2 regions of the Paenibacillus germinis genome follow, and region 1 is predicted to be linked to the other one. Evidence: a T-box and tRNA genes for the amino acid it is inferred to sense, from the RefSeq annotation. Region 1 holds a T-box; the other holds one or more tRNA genes.

What was found. A T-box is a leader RNA that pairs with one kind of tRNA and senses whether it is charged. The one in region 1 lies ahead of gltX (glutamate--tRNA ligase), so its partner is inferred to be a tRNA-Glu.
Region 2: it encodes a tRNA-Glu, which carries the amino acid that the T-box ahead of gltX (glutamate--tRNA ligase) is inferred to sense. The anticodon was not compared.

What each region holds. Positions count from the first base shown of each region.
Region 1 is NZ_WHOC01000140.1:809-8,771, reverse strand. Features, by position in the region: gene GC102_RS25780 (VOC family protein) at 47-400, shown strand; gene GC102_RS40730 (VanZ family protein) at 797-1,135, shown strand; gene GC102_RS25770 (hypothetical protein) at 1,182-1,397, shown strand; gene GC102_RS25765 (hypothetical protein) at 1,861-2,088, shown strand; gene GC102_RS25760 (YjcN family protein) at 2,202-2,480, shown strand; T-box leader at 2,892-3,132, shown strand; gene gltX (glutamate--tRNA ligase) at 3,208-4,890, shown strand; gene GC102_RS25750 (DeoR/GlpR family DNA-binding transcription regulator) at 5,613-6,392, opposite strand; gene GC102_RS25745 (DoxX family protein) at 6,969-7,391, shown strand; gene GC102_RS25740 (ArsR/SmtB family transcription factor) at 7,470-7,799, shown strand; gene GC102_RS25735 (SRPBCC family protein) at 7,796-7,963, shown strand, end outside.
Region 2 is NZ_WHOC01000094.1:137,108-145,442, forward strand. Features, by position in the region: gene GC102_RS19415 (extracellular solute-binding protein) at 1-86, opposite strand, end outside; gene GC102_RS19420 (carbohydrate ABC transporter permease) at 167-1,048, opposite strand; gene GC102_RS19425 (ABC transporter permease) at 1,086-2,036, opposite strand; gene GC102_RS40945 (hypothetical protein) at 2,256-2,450, shown strand; tRNA gene GC102_RS19435 (tRNA-Leu) at 3,065-3,146, opposite strand; tRNA gene GC102_RS19440 (tRNA-Glu) at 3,165-3,236, opposite strand; gene corA (magnesium/cobalt transporter CorA) at 3,387-4,316, shown strand; gene GC102_RS40365 (methyl-accepting chemotaxis protein) at 4,378-6,120, opposite strand; tRNA gene GC102_RS19455 (tRNA-Ser) at 6,274-6,362, opposite strand; tRNA gene GC102_RS19460 (tRNA-Asn) at 6,370-6,445, opposite strand; gene GC102_RS19465 (SprT family protein) at 6,465-6,938, opposite strand; gene GC102_RS19470 (hydrolase/acyltransferase) at 7,053-7,406, shown strand; gene cmpA (cortex morphogenetic protein CmpA) at 7,577-7,741, shown strand; gene GC102_RS19480 (hypothetical protein) at 8,115-8,335, shown strand, end outside.

The sequences.
Region 1 (7,963 bases):
TATTCTCCAAATGTGGAAAGTATATTATTAGAATCGAGGTCTGAAAATGAGGGTGAAACGAATTGTCACCAATATTAATACGCAGAATGTTCCGGCAGCAAAAAGCTTTTACCAGGATGTGCTCAAACTTGATTTATTGATGGATCATGGTTGGATTGAAACATACGGCTTACTCGGGGAGGAGAATGTTCAAATAAGTTTCGCCTCACAAGGCGGATCCAATACGCCTACACCAGATCTTTCGATTGAAGTCGATGATGTCGATGCGGTGTTTGAACGCATGCAGAGTGCTGGATATACGATAGAATATGGACTTGCAGATGAGCCCTGGGGAGTTCGTCGATTCTTTGTCCGCGACCCATTTGGTAAGCTTATCAACATCCTTGCTCATGGACATTAGATCAGCGGTCAGGGCGTGCAGAAATTTTGATTGTTAAGCTAACGAGGAACAATCACGACATGACGGCAGCCGACACACGATTGGCTGCCTTTGTCTGTTGTAGTAACGGGTAGATTTGCGCAACTTCCGTATCAAAAACTCCGTCTATATTAAGAGCTAAAAACTTACAGTCTATGGATTTATTCTAAATGGAGGGTGTAATGATCATAAATGAATATTTTTGATAAACATTTTAAAGTAATGAAAGTTGCTCTCATAATGATTTTTCTGGTTTATTTGCTAGTGCTTTATAAAGTTGTACTATTCAAATTCTCATCCCCCTGACCGTTATTGATTCTATTCTCAATTTAAATTTGGATGATGATTTTAAAAGGCACGTTAAATTGAATAGTAACTTTGTTCCTTATTAAAACAATATTAAGCTATATTTTTTATGAATCAAATAAAAATATTGTCATCAGGAACGTACTAGGTAATCTCGTGCTCTTTTTACCGTTCGGTTTCTTATTGCCTATGTTTGTTCGGAGGAAGTTAAATTACGTTACAATTATAATTCTTTCTTTTTTAATGAGTCTAGTTCTTGAACTAGTCCAATTGTTTGCGGAAGTTGGTAGCTTTGATGTTGATGATTTATTATTAAATACAATTGGAGCAACTTTTGGCTTTATTACTCAAAAAATAATAATCAAAATAATAAAAACAAGAACAAACTTAACCAGCCATAGATTAAACTAACGGTGAACGATAGTACTGTTTCAGTGAAGCTATGGGGGAGATAAGTGTGAAAACATTTAAGAATTTTATTTTGTTACTGACTATGTGTCTAACATTTGTTGGTTGTGGAAATGGCGTCATCCCAAATAATCCTGAGACAAGTCCTAGTGCTGTGGCTGAAGACAAATTATACATTCCAGAGCACTATAAAACCCAACTTGAATCGTTAAAATTAACTGAAGTGATATCGCTCCCCTATTTTCATGAACCTTATATTGTATAGCAAAGGATGCAAGTGGGCAACAATTTGCAATTGTTTTTCATTCTTTGGAATCAGAAAAAATGGTGAAATTACCTATTTCTAATGAAAAGATAATAAATGTAATTGAATCTAACGGGTTTAAAGTTGAGATAAACACATCGTCCTCCTTTCAAAATATACACATGTTTGAAATTAATAAAAAATTATTTTGGAATTACAGTGACGGAACAGGTAAAATATTTTTAAATCTTAATGGCGAGGTTGTAACGAATCCGTGGGAAGTTGGATTGAACTAACGGTAAACGATAGCACAATAATAACTACAGGCTGCTGACATAATCGGCAGCCTGTTGATGTAACGGGTAGTTTTGCGTAATAAAAATAAGCATAACGTTTCATATCAAATATTTACCACATATTGTAAAATTCAATTATACTTAGTTAAAAACAAATTCACCAAACAACCTTACAGGAGGGGAAATTAATGGAACGTAAAATAAATTTGCTGATTGGTTTCGTTGTTGGATTGGTATTTATGCTTTTGCCTACGCCAGTTCTTTTCATTTTAGGACGATTTTCTTATGACCTTACTGGTGGTGGTTCATTAGAGAATATCATTCAAACTATCGTTAAGACAATTGGACTCGTAGTTGTTATCACCATTGGTATAAAACTAATACTAGAGGCATTTAGGGAATTAAAAGGTAAGTAATCATTCAACTAACGGGAGAACAATAGTTCAATATCAATAGGGCTGTCTCGTGCAGACCTTTGCACAGCCTTTAAAACCAGGATAATAATGTACGAGAGGATGATACAATGTCGATGTCGAAGAGAAAGCAGAATTGGTTTATATCTATCACGACATTGTTAGTGTTTTATTTGTTTTTCTTTCCCACTCCAACGGCGGAATTAGCGGTTAGGAAGCATTTATTCTTCTCTCTCCATCCGATTAAGGTTTTCAGTGCTCAAGTTAAAGGGACGGGAAGTACTTCTTTTGGGGGAGCGAAATTGTACTATGTAGGTGATGTATCCCGATCTAATATTTGGGTGAAGAAAAATAGGTTAGGTTATCGTGTGATTGCGGATGGAACTGGACCATGATTTTTACGAGTCCAATGCCGACAGACAACAGTGGGGGGGAGGAAGTTTGAGTTTTTGGGGTAAGAGGGTTAATAAGGTTTAATGCCTGTTCAACTAACGGAGAACGATAGTTGAACGGCTGCCGCGAAGCAGCCTTTATTACGTTAACGGGCAGGATAGTTGAGCAATCATAGAGAATAATGATTGTATAATTCATTCAATATATAGGGGTTAAGATATGAGATTGAAAGTAAAAGAAGACCAAGATCTTATAAAAAATTGAAAGCTGATCGCCATCAAATTTTAAGCAGCGTAATCGATTATGCACAAATGATAATGCATTCATTCTTGCATAAAATCTGATTCGGGCGTATCTCGCCTTGACGCTGCATTAGCCTTTATGCTACCGTTACTGATAACCATATATATTCGAGAAACGCGATTGATGAGGAAGAGTAAACAAGTATTCGAATTGCAGAGAGCCCTGCATGGTGGTGGAAGAGGGTATTCGAGCTTGGAGAAAGAAGCCTCGGAGCATCAGACTGAAAGAGGGAGTAAGTCTGGCGGGTCTTCCCGTTATAGAAGAGATGTCGCAGTTAAATGCTGCATCTATGAGCGGGTCCGTTGACCCAATCAAGGTGGTACCACGGAAGCGATGCCTTTCGTCCTTGTTGAATGAGGATGAAGGGCTTTTTTTATTGTCTGAGAGTTTACTGTTTACAATCCCGAGGAGAAAGAAGGAACGATTATGAATCAAACCGAGCCTGCCCAGCGTTTATTTCCAGCTATTGAGAAGCTGCCGGAGGACGTTCTGGGCAGTTACCCCACGCGACAAATAAAAGAAGGAGCCAAGGTTACACGGTTCGCGCCTAGTCCGACCGGATTTCTTACGATTGGCGGCATCTATGCCACGCTCATTTCTGAACGGCTTGCGCATCAGAGCGGCGGCGTCTTCTACTTGCGAATTGAGGATACCGATAAGAAACGGGAAGTGGAGGGGAGCATCGGCGATATTCTTCAGGCGTTAAGCTATTGCGGTATTTATCCGGATGAAGGCCCGACTGCAGCTGGCGAAGAGGTAGGGGAATACGGTCCTTATAAGCAAACCGAACGAGCGAGCCTTTACCATGTCTTTATTAAGAATCTAATCGCGCGAGGATTAGCCTATCCTTGCTTCTGCGATGCGGATGAGCTGCAGCAAATCCGCGATAAACAGCAAGCAGCCAAGCTCAATCCGGGCTATTATGGCGAATGGGCCATTCACCGCAATCTGACGCCGGAGCAGGTTGAAGCGGAGCTGGCGACTGGAAAGCCGTATGTAATCCGGTTGAAATCGCCGGGATCACCGGATCGAAGAATCAAGTACAATGATCTGATCAAAGGTGAAATTGAAATGCCTGAGAATGAACAGGACATCGTTATCATGAAGTCCGACGGTATTCCGACCTACCATTTCGCGCATGCGGTGGACGATTGTTTGATGGGTACCACACATGTGATTCGAGGTGATGAATGGCTTGCTTCAGTTCCGATTCACCTGCAGCTATTCGACATGCTTGGCTTCCGCAGACCGGAATACGGCCACCTGGCTCCGCTGATGAAGATGGACGGTGCCTCGAAGCGCAAATTCAGCAAACGTAAAGATCCGGATGCAGCTGCGAGCTATTACGAGCAGGAAGGTTATCCGGGAATTTCAATTACGGAGTACTTGATGACGCTCATTAATTCCAATTACGAGGAGTGGCGGATGAGCCAGCCGGAAGCGCCATATTCGGAATTCATGATCGACATGAACAAGATGAACGTGAGTGGCGCGTTGTTTGATGTGAATAAGCTAGGTGACATCAGCAAGGATGTAATCGCCCTGCTACGCGCAGATGAAGTATTCGAGCACACAGCAGCATGGGCGGCGGCGTACGATACGGAGATGGAAGCGACGCTTCTTGCCAATCGAGAATATGCGACGGCGGTCTTCCAAATTGGCCGCGCGTTGGAGAAGCCGCGGAAGGATATTGCTAAGTGGTCAGACGTGAAGGATTTGTACGCGTACTTCTTCGACGAATCGTTCAGTAAGTCGGTAGCAGCGGGCTACGATTCGCTGCTTGCCTCAATGCCGTCGGAGCTGGCGAAGCAGATCGTTCGCGAATACGCGCAAACACTTGATTTGCAAGATGACCGTGACAGCTGGTTTGGTAAAGTGAAGGCAATTGGCGTGCAACTCGGCTTCGCCAAGGATGCCAAAACGTACAAGAAGAATCCCGAACAGTATCCAGGGCACGTCGGTGACGTTGCGATGATTCTTAGAGTCGCTTTGACGGGCAGAACAATAACGCTGGATCTGTACGATATGATGCATGTTATGGGAGACGCTCGTGTACGTAACAGGCTGAACCAGTTTATCGGCTATTCTCCACGGGGATCCCGTTCTTGAACAAATTCTTAGTGATTTGTTTTGACTAAGTAACGAAGAGTAGGTTGCCTTCATCTCGCGGCCTTCTCTTTTTTTATTAATCAAATAGTGATGCTCGGCAGCTTGTTCAACTAACGCAGAACAATAGTTCAATATCAAAAGGGCTTTATTAATTTAAGACAAGCAATTGTTATTGGTCTTATACACCGTAGTTCTGATATGGGGAATTTTGATAATTGGAGTGATTGGAATAAGGAAGCATTAACTTTTTATATTAATAATATAAAAAATGATATTCCGTATATTGACTTGGATTTCACAAGTCTATGATGTAAATATGAAAAAGCTTGTAAAATCAGGGAGAATGTTAACGATGCAAAAGGATCTCTAGTCCGTTAATAAGTAATGTGCCGCATTCCAAAAGGTTAAATAACCTTACTATCATAGAATATTGATAAAGCAGAGTATATTTACGACCTACTTAAATAGGCTAAACGCTCGCTCAACTAACGGGTAACAATAGTTCAAACATACAAGACGGCAGCCGGCCACATGATCGGCTGCCGTTGTCTGTTGAAGTAACGGGCAGGATACTTTAATTGTAAATGAAGTTTAAGAGAAATGATTGCAAGTCTCTTATGGTATAATAAAATCGGAGCAGTTTAACGGCTCTAGGTCAGAGGAATAGACGTCCTGTGCGAAGGGCTACGTCTATTCCTTTCTTACGTTTTTACTACCTTTCATTAGTCATCCTCACCAACCTTAGCAATGATTACCTTAACACCTTTACTTTCAATGTCCTCAATTGCTTCGATGGTTGCTTCTTCATCCGTAATGAGTATGTCAATTGGCGTAATAGGACCTAGCTTAGCAAATGCATCAATACCTAACTTCTCATGGGGAGCCAGACAAATGGTTTTCCTTGATATTTCAATTGCACTTCTTCCAAAGCTTGCTACTTCAGGAGTAGCCGTACTAATGCCATTTTTAGAAATTGCACCACCTGTAATAAAACAAAGGTCTAATGAGAATTGTCGGATAAAATCATATGCTAATGAATCTGTAATGTTACCTGAACGCTTTACTTTGCCTCCGATAAGATAAACGTCTATGTGAGTACGTTCCTTCAAGTTATCCGCAATTCTAATTGAATTGGTTACTACAGTGAAAGGAAACTCAGGGAGATACTTTAACATTCCAAAATGAATACCAGCACCTGAAATAAAGACAGTATCCTTTTCTTGAATAAAGGTAGAGGCTTTCCTTGAAATGGCATTCTGAAGTGGAGTGCCTTCCCCATAACGTGATGAAAGTGATTCTGGCGTTGGAGTATTTCTTACTTTACCGGCGGGTACAGCACCACCATGAGTTCTCTTTAGTAATCCCTTTTCTTCCATAATTGAAAGGTCTCTTCTAATGGAGTCAATAGACATTTCAAACATATCTGCTAACTCCTTTGCAAGTATTCGACCGTTCTTGTGAAGAAGTTTTAGAATTTCTTCTCTACGTTCCTCAGAAAACATTGTACATACCTCCAAATGTAAAATTTCACCTTTTCCCAGTGATAGCTCCATTATATTCGCGTTTGTTCGGCTTTGTCAATTGATTACCTTCCTGAATGTTCGCGTTTATTAATGATTTAGTGGTGGGAAACAATGATAACCCTTAATAAAAATGAACTGGGTGCATACTTTGTGTAAAGCATGGGGTTACGGAGCTAACGGAGAGAGATAGTTCAATACCAAAACGGCTGCCGCGGGGCAGCCGTCATTGCGCTAACGGGCAGATTCGCTTGGTGATTGACGGTTTTCATAAGCATCTCACGTCGACAGTGAATTCAGTGATGATAGAATCCCATTAAGTGAAAAGCTTCGGCATTATCGCGCCGAGGCTTTTTAACATGTAATCAAGGAGCCAAATGGCATAAAATCAATAGTTGAAACACATATGTGGAGTTTAAAAATGTTGTTGACAGGACACTAAATGGTGTCATATAATTAAATAGACACTAAATGGTGTCCGATTGGAAGCTAGTCATTTGGAAAGTTTGAAGCAAGAATATAGTTCACTTGAATCAACAATTATGAGGAGGAAACCAAATGAGTACGATCATCGATGCGGAAACAACCGCGAAAGCACAAACCCATCCTCGAGGAAAAGTTATCGCTTATTGGGTTACAACGTCGCTGCTTGCATTCTTTTTGGGGAGCGGAGGAATTGGGGAGCTAAGCCATCAATGGGGGACGCTCGGGACGGTGGAGATATTAGGGTATCCGGTGTACTTTCTGACCATTCTCGGGATTTGGAAAGTGCTTGGGACGATAGCCATCCTCGTGCCGGGTCTTCCGCGGCTTAAAGAATGGGCATACGCCGGCATTTTCTTTGGAATGACGGGCGCAGCTGCATCACATGCAATCGTGGGAGACTACGGGGCTTATGCGTTCCATATTTTTAGCCCACTTAGTTTTGCAATCCTAGCTCTCGCCTCGTGGACGCTGCGTCCGAAGAGCCGCAGGCTTTAAGGAGGTGGTGAAATTAACGCGGTCCCTTCGTACATTCTAGATGTGTAATACAGAAAATAATATTTAGGAGAGGGTGTTGTGAACGAAAACAACCCGTTGCGTGATGTGTTTGACGCGATTGCAGATCCAACTAGGCGCCGATTGATTCGTCTGTTAGCAGAGGCAAAGGAGATGCCACTTCATGAATTGACGGCACAGTTTCAAATGGGACGTACAGCGGTATCAAAGCATTTGATAATCCTTAAAGAGGCCGGACTGGTACTTGACCGAAAAGTCGGCAGAGAAACGCTATTTAGGCTGAACGCCGCTCCACTCAGAGAAATTCAAGATTGGGTGGCTTTCTACAGCAAGTTCTGGAGTACGAATATGTTGCGCTTGAACCAACTATTAGAGGAGGAAGAAGAATGAGTTCAACGGTATCCCTGGATTTTCAGTACACGACGTCGGTCGAGAAGGTTTGGTCCGCTTTAACCGATTCTAACAAGCTTGCCAAATGGGTCATGGAAAATGACTTTAAGCCAATCGTAGGACATCGTTTCCAGTTCCGCACTCAACCGACGGAATGGTGGAAT
Region 2 (8,335 bases), on a different contig from region 1:
TTTGAGCAGCCGATTGCGGAGCCCCCAAGTATCGCTACCACCATTGAAAGGTAAAGAACGGTCTTAAATTTGCGGTTGTTGTTCATGCACTGACCTCCTGAATATAAGATGATATGGTAAAGAGAGCAATGTAAATAATTGGCTCCCTCTAAACCCGAAGGTAAATCTACCCTTTTACCGAGCCCAGCAAAACTCCCTTTGCAAAATGCTTCTGTAGAAACGGATAAATGATCAGGATCGGCACAGTTGCAACGATCGTTGCCGCCATTTTGATACTTTTGGGCAACACTTGCGTACTGGCTTCGAGCGCAGCATTTTGAAATTGCTCGACTGAACCCTCGATGATCATTTGACGCAGCAGTACCTGAATTGGCCAGAGATCGGACTTGTTTATATACATAACCGCCGAAAAATAGTTGTTCCAGTGACCGACCGCATAAAACAGTGTAAATGTAGCTAAGGCTGGCATGGATAGCGGGAGTACGACTCGAAACAGGACACCAAAATTGCGACAGCCGTCAATCCGGGCGGCCTCCTCCAGCTCTTCGGGAATACTCATAAAGAAGTTTCGCATAATGATCAGATTAAATGCGCTGATTGCGCCTGGCAAAATTACAGACCAGACTGTGTTGAGCAAATGTATGTTTTTGACAACAAGGTAAGATGGAATCAGACCGCCACTGAACAACATGGTTACGACGACTAAAAACAGAATTACACCGCGACCTCTCAGTCTTTTTTTCGAAAGCGGATAAGCCATTAAGGTTGTAAACAAGAGATTGACGAATGTACCCGTTACCGTAATAAAAATACTTACCCATAACGAATGGACAAAATGCGTATTGGAAAAAATCGTATAGTAGGCGCCCCAATCGATTGTTTCCGGCCACAGGATAAGCCCGCCTTGCAGCACCTGTTTCAATGGAGCGAGTGAGGTCGCAGTAACATATAGAAACGGAATTAGTGTGATGATCGAGAAAAGAAGAAGAATGCACACATTGCCAATATCAAAAGCTCTGCTGCCAATAGACGGTTTATAGTGTAACAAATCGGTGCCTCCTATCAGAATCAGGGGCTCTACTTGATTAGTAGACGCCTTCTTCGCCGAATTTTTTAGTCAACCAGTTAGCTCCCATAATGAGAATCAAACCAACAAAGGATTTAAATAAGCCGACAGCCGTTGTATAGCTGAACTTTCCGCCAATGAGTCCTTCACGGTACACATACGTCTCGAACACATCGCCTACGTCATTTACCGTCGAATTAAGCATGAGGAAAATATGCTCGAATCCGATATCAAGAACGCTGCCCATGCGCAATATGAGCAATATGAGTATCGTGCTGCGAATCGCCGGAAGAGTAATGTGCCAAAGCTGTCTCCACCGTCCAGCTCCATCAACGATGGCCGCTTCATAAAGCTGCGGATCGACACCTGCTAGTGCTGCAAGAAAAATAATCGTCCCCCAGCCGGCTTCCTTCCAAATGCTTTGGCTGACAATCAATCCTCGGAACCATTCTTTGGTCGTTAAAAAAGCAATTTCTGTTCCGCCGCCTGCTTTAATGAGCTCATTAATGAGACCACCCTGCGTGCCAAGCAGCATGTAAGTTATGCCGACCACGACGACCCAAGAAAGGAAGTGGGGTAAATAAATAACCGTCTGAATGAATTTCTTGAATACGGTAGCTCGAATTTCATTTAGCAATAGCGAAAGCACAATCGGAACTGGAAAAAAGAAAATTAGATTATAAAAGCTGATAAGCAGCGTGTTGCGAAGCAATAACCAAAATCCATTATAATGAAATAGCGTTACAAAATGCTTAAATCCGACCCAATCGCTTCCTGTGATTCCTTTATAAGGGCTGTAATCTTGAAAGGCAATCACAATTCCCCACATAGGGACGTACTTAAATATGATAAAAAACAAGATTCCCGGAACAAGCATGATATACAGTTCCCAGTCGTTAATCATATGAAATCGTTTCTTCTGCGAGATTGCATTCGACAACTTAACATGTTGCGCCGTTGTTGAATCCATGGTGTTTCCCCTCCCATCATTTTTCATCTCAATGTGTCTCGTCGATGATAGTCACATTAACATAAGGTTATATGTAATTAAATAATCTTTTTAAATGAGTATTGATCATAACTTGGTATCTCCATCGCTCTAAAGCAAAAATTTTAACTATTTAAACCCTAAGTCCTCCAAAACTGTTTGCTTTCCGCAAGCCAAAGTCCCCCCAAAGTAACATATTTTTTGAACAGTACACAGGAAGGAAAAGCCGCGGCTAGGCTGAAGGAAGGCTTTACTGAGGGAAGGCCTAAGTCTTACACGGAGAAGCAACTGAACCACGCTGTAGGACTGTTAGGTGACAATTCTTATAATAAAGTAGCTGCCATGACAGGGATTAGCAAGTCTACCCTTATCCGTGAGGTCAAAAGACGGAAATAGCGTTAATAATAGTACAAATTAGCCTGACGGTTATCCCGTCGGGCTAATTTGTACTTTTGGATATTTCAACAAAGACTACACACTTTAAAGTGGAAGATACCTGTTAATTTGAATAACATTGACTGTTAACGCGCAAAAAAGCCGCCTTTTATGACGGCAACGTAAATTATGGATTAGCTTTAAACAAAGGCAATGTCGCTACTTCAAAGGTAGCTAAAGAGTTAAGTCTGGCCACTTCCTCAATAACCGTAAAAGGCTATCTATTATGCTTAAGCTTTTAATGCTGTTTTGTATTGTAAAGCCTCTAATGAAAACCGCAAAGGACATTCACCTAACCTATTCGCAATACTGAAAAGATGCAATAAGACACCTTCCCTTTATTTTATTTCAAGATTAATTATAGGGTTACAGCGGATACCCTTTATTGTTAGAACCGCAAAAAGTACAAATTTCACCGACGTATTTAAACTTCTTGCAACTCGGGTTCGAACAAATCTCGGCTCAACAGTTCGTCAACAAGGTTAATTTATGAAGCTGTACTACTGCATTCTTTTCATCTGTTATAAAACAAAAAACCCTTAACTAGTAAGGGTTTCATGCTTGTAAAGCTGGGATGCGGTCGGAGGGATTTGAACCCTCACGCCTTGTGAGCGCCACCCCCTCAAGATGGTGTGTCTGCCGTTCCACCACGACCGCGAGGTATAAAAGTAAGAATGACCCGTAGGGGACTCGAACCCCTGTTACCTCCGTGAAAGGGAGGTGTCTTAACCACTTGACCAACGGGCCACGAATGTCTGTAAGCCTTTGCAGCCCATTTTGACGACATTTGTAATTATAATAGATTCTGTCGCAGTTGACAAGCACAAAATCTGGAATGCTGATGGGCAAATATGGTATGCTGAGTCCAATTCAAAATACTCGAGGTGCTTGTCTTTCATGCTAATTTATGAATCTACCCATGGAACGGTTCATGAGGAAACGGTACGCGTTCCCGGTCCGAACGAAGTAGCTTGGGTGAGAATGGAGAACCCCTCTCCTGACGATGTCAAACATGTCTTAGGCGACTTATACAAGTGCCACCCTCTACTCGTTGAGGATGCGATTAAGCTGAACCAACGACCGAAGATGGATACGTATAAGAATCATATTTTTCTAACCTTCTTTGCGATATCCGAGCAGCTTGAGCCGCAGGAAATAGGGATCGTGGTCGGATCAAATTTTGTGATTACCGTATACAAGGACAACCTCCCCTTCATAGATCAACTTTACCATGCCTGCCAAGAAGTCGAAGATCGATTACGTCATCCAGGAGCCATTCTTCATGCGATACTCGATCGTTGTGTCGATGATTATTCTGTCGTTGCGGATCATTTTGATGATCGCCTGAATAGCATGGAACAGGCCGTGTATCGAAACCCTAGGATTCGCATTGCACAGGATATTTTCCAACTTAAACGGAGTATGCATCAGCTGCGCCGCGTCATTGTGGAGGAACGAATTATCCTTTCCGCTATCGCCCACCACTCCTTCCCCTATACACGTGAAGAAGATGATGTCTATTTCTTGGATATCATGGACCACATCTCAAGAGTCGTGGATTCTTTGGACATTTTCCGGGAATCACTAACCGGTCTTCTCGAGCTCCAAATGAGCATGAAGTCCGATCGGATGAATGAAATCATGAAGACATTAACGATCTTTAGCACGATCTTTCTTCCTCTGACTTTTATCGTCGGACTGTATGGTATGAATTTCAAATATATTCCCGAACTGAGTTGGGATTATGGCTATCTGTATGTCTGGATTCTCATGGTCATCTTAAGCTGTGTGATGTGGTATTACTTTAAACGTAAACATTGGTTTTAACGAAAAAAAGGCACTCCACCGTGATCCACCAATCACAGGGGTGCCTTTTTACTATTAGCAGCTACTTTATTTTAAAGTAAGAAACAGATTCATTTAACGTATTTACTACGGATCTAAGCTGTTCGGAGGCAGCCGCTATATTCTGCATCATCGCTAACTGCTCCTCAGTGGCAGCAGCAACCCCTTGGGATTTGTTCAAAATATGCGTTGAACTCGTTGCCGATTGATCCATTGTCGCGGAAATCTCCTCGGAGCTTGCCGACATTTGCTGGGTAATCGCCGAAGTCTCATGAATTTGAGTCACAATGTGTGTCACCGATTGCATGATGGTATGGAAGCTTTGGTTCACTTCCTGCATCATGCTCGACCCCGCACTAGCTTCCTGCTTGGTTGCATTCATGGAATTAGAAACACTGGCGATCTCGACTCTCGTCTCATGAATCAACTGATTAATTCCCTCTGCTGACTCGATAGATTGCGAGGCAAGCTTACGAATTTCATTCGCAACAACGTTAAACCCTTTGCCGTGCTCACCCGCTCTAGCTGCCTCGATGGAAGCATTCAGTGACAACAGATTGGTTTGGTTCGCAAATGTTGTAATGCTCGATGCAATAAGACCAATCTCATCGGATTTACGTGTTAAGGATTGCACGGTTTGTGAGAGCTGCTCGACCGATTTCAGCATGTTCACAATTTGCTGCTGCAGCTTTCCAAGCAAGTCATTGCCAAGTTCGGCATGACGAGAAGTTAGGGAGGAGTGCTCTGCCATAACGCCTGAATTTTCAGCCACTCTCTGAATCCCAATGGCCATTTCCTCAATCGCTCGGCTAGTCTCTTCACTGCTTCTTGCCTGCACTTCGACGTCCTGCGTCATTTCTTGAATACTGGTAGCGACATGCTCAGAGGCCGTTGCCGATTCCTTGGAACTATCCGAAAGCTCGACCGAAGCGTCGTGCACGAACTGCGTATTGTGGGCGATCGTACCGATCAACCCTTTAATTTTCGAAACCATAATATCTACCGATTCTGTGATTTTCCCTAGTTCGCACTTGGTATACTTGACCTGAGGCTCATGACGAAGATCTCCTGCCGCTACTTGGCCGGTAACTTTCACGATGTTTTTGACCGTTTTCATTATTTTACTAATAACCATCCATCCTGCTGACATGAGCAAAATGATAATAATAGCGACAGATAGGTAGATCGTTTTTGCCGTTTTATCATTTTGAGCCTCAATCTCTTCAATACTTGATTTCGCATAGGCATCCAAAATTTCACCGATTTGATTCATGCCCTCGCGGCCTTTTTCGAAAGTTGCTAGTAATTTAGCGTCATTAATAATCCCTTTTCCAGTACTTGAGGACTGAACAACGGCATTCGCTTCTTTCGCCCATTGGTCAAATGACGTATGAAAGCCCGCTATGTTCTGCTCAATGGTTAGCTTCGTCTCTGTATGCGCTGTTTGTAACAGCTGTTTAGCATTCATAATATCAGCCGCTTGTCCAACCCTTGTATTCGTTTGATCGATATTGTCTTTTAAAGCTTTAAGCTGCTTCGTCTTCTCTTCCGCAGTTAACGTTCCCGAAACCAACAGCTGGTAAGCCGTTAACGCCTGATACATATCACGATCGGCATTCAAGATAAGCGAAGTGCTTTTATTCGTGGTTTCATAAAGGGATGAAGCCAATACTTTCGTATTGGACTTACTTTGCTGCAGTAAAAACACACTTGTGCCTAGATACAGCATGGAAGGAACTAATAGCAATAAGAGGAGTCGTACACGAATAGATAATAATTTTGCCACAAAATTTGCCCCCGTCATTGATCTATTTTTGATCACTATATCGGAAAATCGTTTAAAAGATGTTAGAAAACTGTTAAAAATGCATGTATTTAGCTAACAAAAAAAGCCCAACGGCATGAACGCCATTGAGCTTAATTCCAGCTAATTCTGATACGGAGAGAGAGGGATTCGAACCCTCGCACCGCTTACGCAGTCTAACCCCTTAGCAGAGGGTCCCCTTATAGCCACTTGGGTATCTCTCCAAAGATATGGCTCCCCGAACAGGACTCGAACCTGTGACAACTCGATTAACAGTCGAGTGCTCTACCAACTGAGCTATCAGGGAATGAACAAGTATTATTTTATTATGAAGGCGCTGGTAAGTCAAGTGTATACGATTTCAATTTCCCCTTACATTTTCCACATGCATATTTCCGTACATCCATTTTGCGCTTGCGGTAGTATTCGGTTTTGCAATTGACGCATTCCAACCTGTATTTATAGGACTGTTTCTGGGAAGTCCGCGGCAGCGAACGGCAGAACCGGGTACCTCCGACTTGCGCCAGCAAGGTTTTGAAATCATTGTCGCGATGCTGGTAGCCACGCTTTAATATATGCAAATGATAATGACAAAGTTCGTGCTTAATGATCTTCTCAATCTCATCTCGTCCAAATGTCTCCCACTGCATCCAACTGATTTCGATATCATGGGATTTGGTAAAATAGCGCCCGCCCGTCGACCTTAATCTCCGGTTAAACCGTGCCTGATGTACAAAAGGCCTCCCAAACGATGCCATAGAGATCTGCTCGATCCATTGCTGCAGCTCCCGATCCTCCATCCCCATTCGCTCCTTTGACAAGTTCTCACTTGAATTTGTACCGTATGTACGGCTATACTGTCAAGTAGAAAAGAAGATCGAAAGCTTCCTAAAGAAAGGATTTGAACAACCCTTATGCCGCAAATGCGATATGTCATTCTTAAGCTCGAACAACAATTAGAATTCGTTGAAATGCCATCTTCCTACTCTTATCAATTGACAGCTCTGAATCAAAGATTGCACAAAGAATTAGAGAAATTGACCGCTGACTCTGTCCCTCAGCTTCCACGGGTTATTGCAGAATGCGATGACTTGGAATTGATCGGCACAGCGCACACCCTAATTCAAGGTTTAGATTACATTAATCGTTTGGAAAAGACCTTCGCTGGCATCCAGGAAAAGTCTTATCCGCTTATTTCCTTATTAACTGAAATTCGCGCGCTTCAAGCCCAACTGGAACAGTGGTATGAAGAGGAATTTGAGGGTTAATTTTTAAGAGTGCTATCAAAAAACATAAAGCAAAAAGTAAGGCAACGCAAAGAGCAAGGCAAAGCAAAAAGTAAAACAAACCCAAAAAGTAACGCAAATCAAAAGGACCTGCACCCATTTAAGCAATCCTTCATATGCTATTATTACATGGCGAAGAAGGGGATGGGCATATGCCGCAATGGCTCTGTAATCAATTAATGCGGGCCTTCCAGAACAAAAACCGCAGACAAATCCGATTGCTGAATGATAGCTGGTACTTTTACCGCACCCGCCGCTCACAAGAGGAGTGGCCTGATACCCAATCGACGGACGGACCGGGCAAGCGTAAATTTTGATAAAAGAGCTAGTACTTGCGCGGAGCGGGTGCTGGCTTTTTTGCCATGCTGATTTACATGCTGATTCCAGAGTAAAGTTTTACATGCGGAGACAAGTGAATTCAAACCAATGCAACTTGCTCCTTGCAGAGAAAAGTGAATTCAAACCACAGCAACTTACTACTTGCAGGGAAAAGTGAATTCAAACCACAGCAACTTACTACTTGCAGGGAAAAGTAAACATTTGTTAAAAAAAGGTTGCATATTTGAAATGTGCCCTCTATACTGTAAATAAATGTAATAGATTATCGGAGTGAAGCACACTCGATCTTGCAGAATTTCTGCGGTTCGGGTGTGCTTTTTTTTCGTACATAAAAAAGGGGAGTCGATTATTATGCCACGTAAAACAAGAGGTTGGCTAAGAAAAATGCGTGAACTTGGATTGGGGCGTCACGGGTTTGGTGGTTGGATGAGTGGTTCTGAATGGATGGTTCAGCGGGGGAATTTAAGAGAGATGGAGGTAGTTCAAGATAGGCGGAGCAGGAACAATGCAGTTCTTGAGCAATTGGGATTAGTGAAGGGCAGAAAGGCTGTTCATGAGCAAGCAGGATTAGT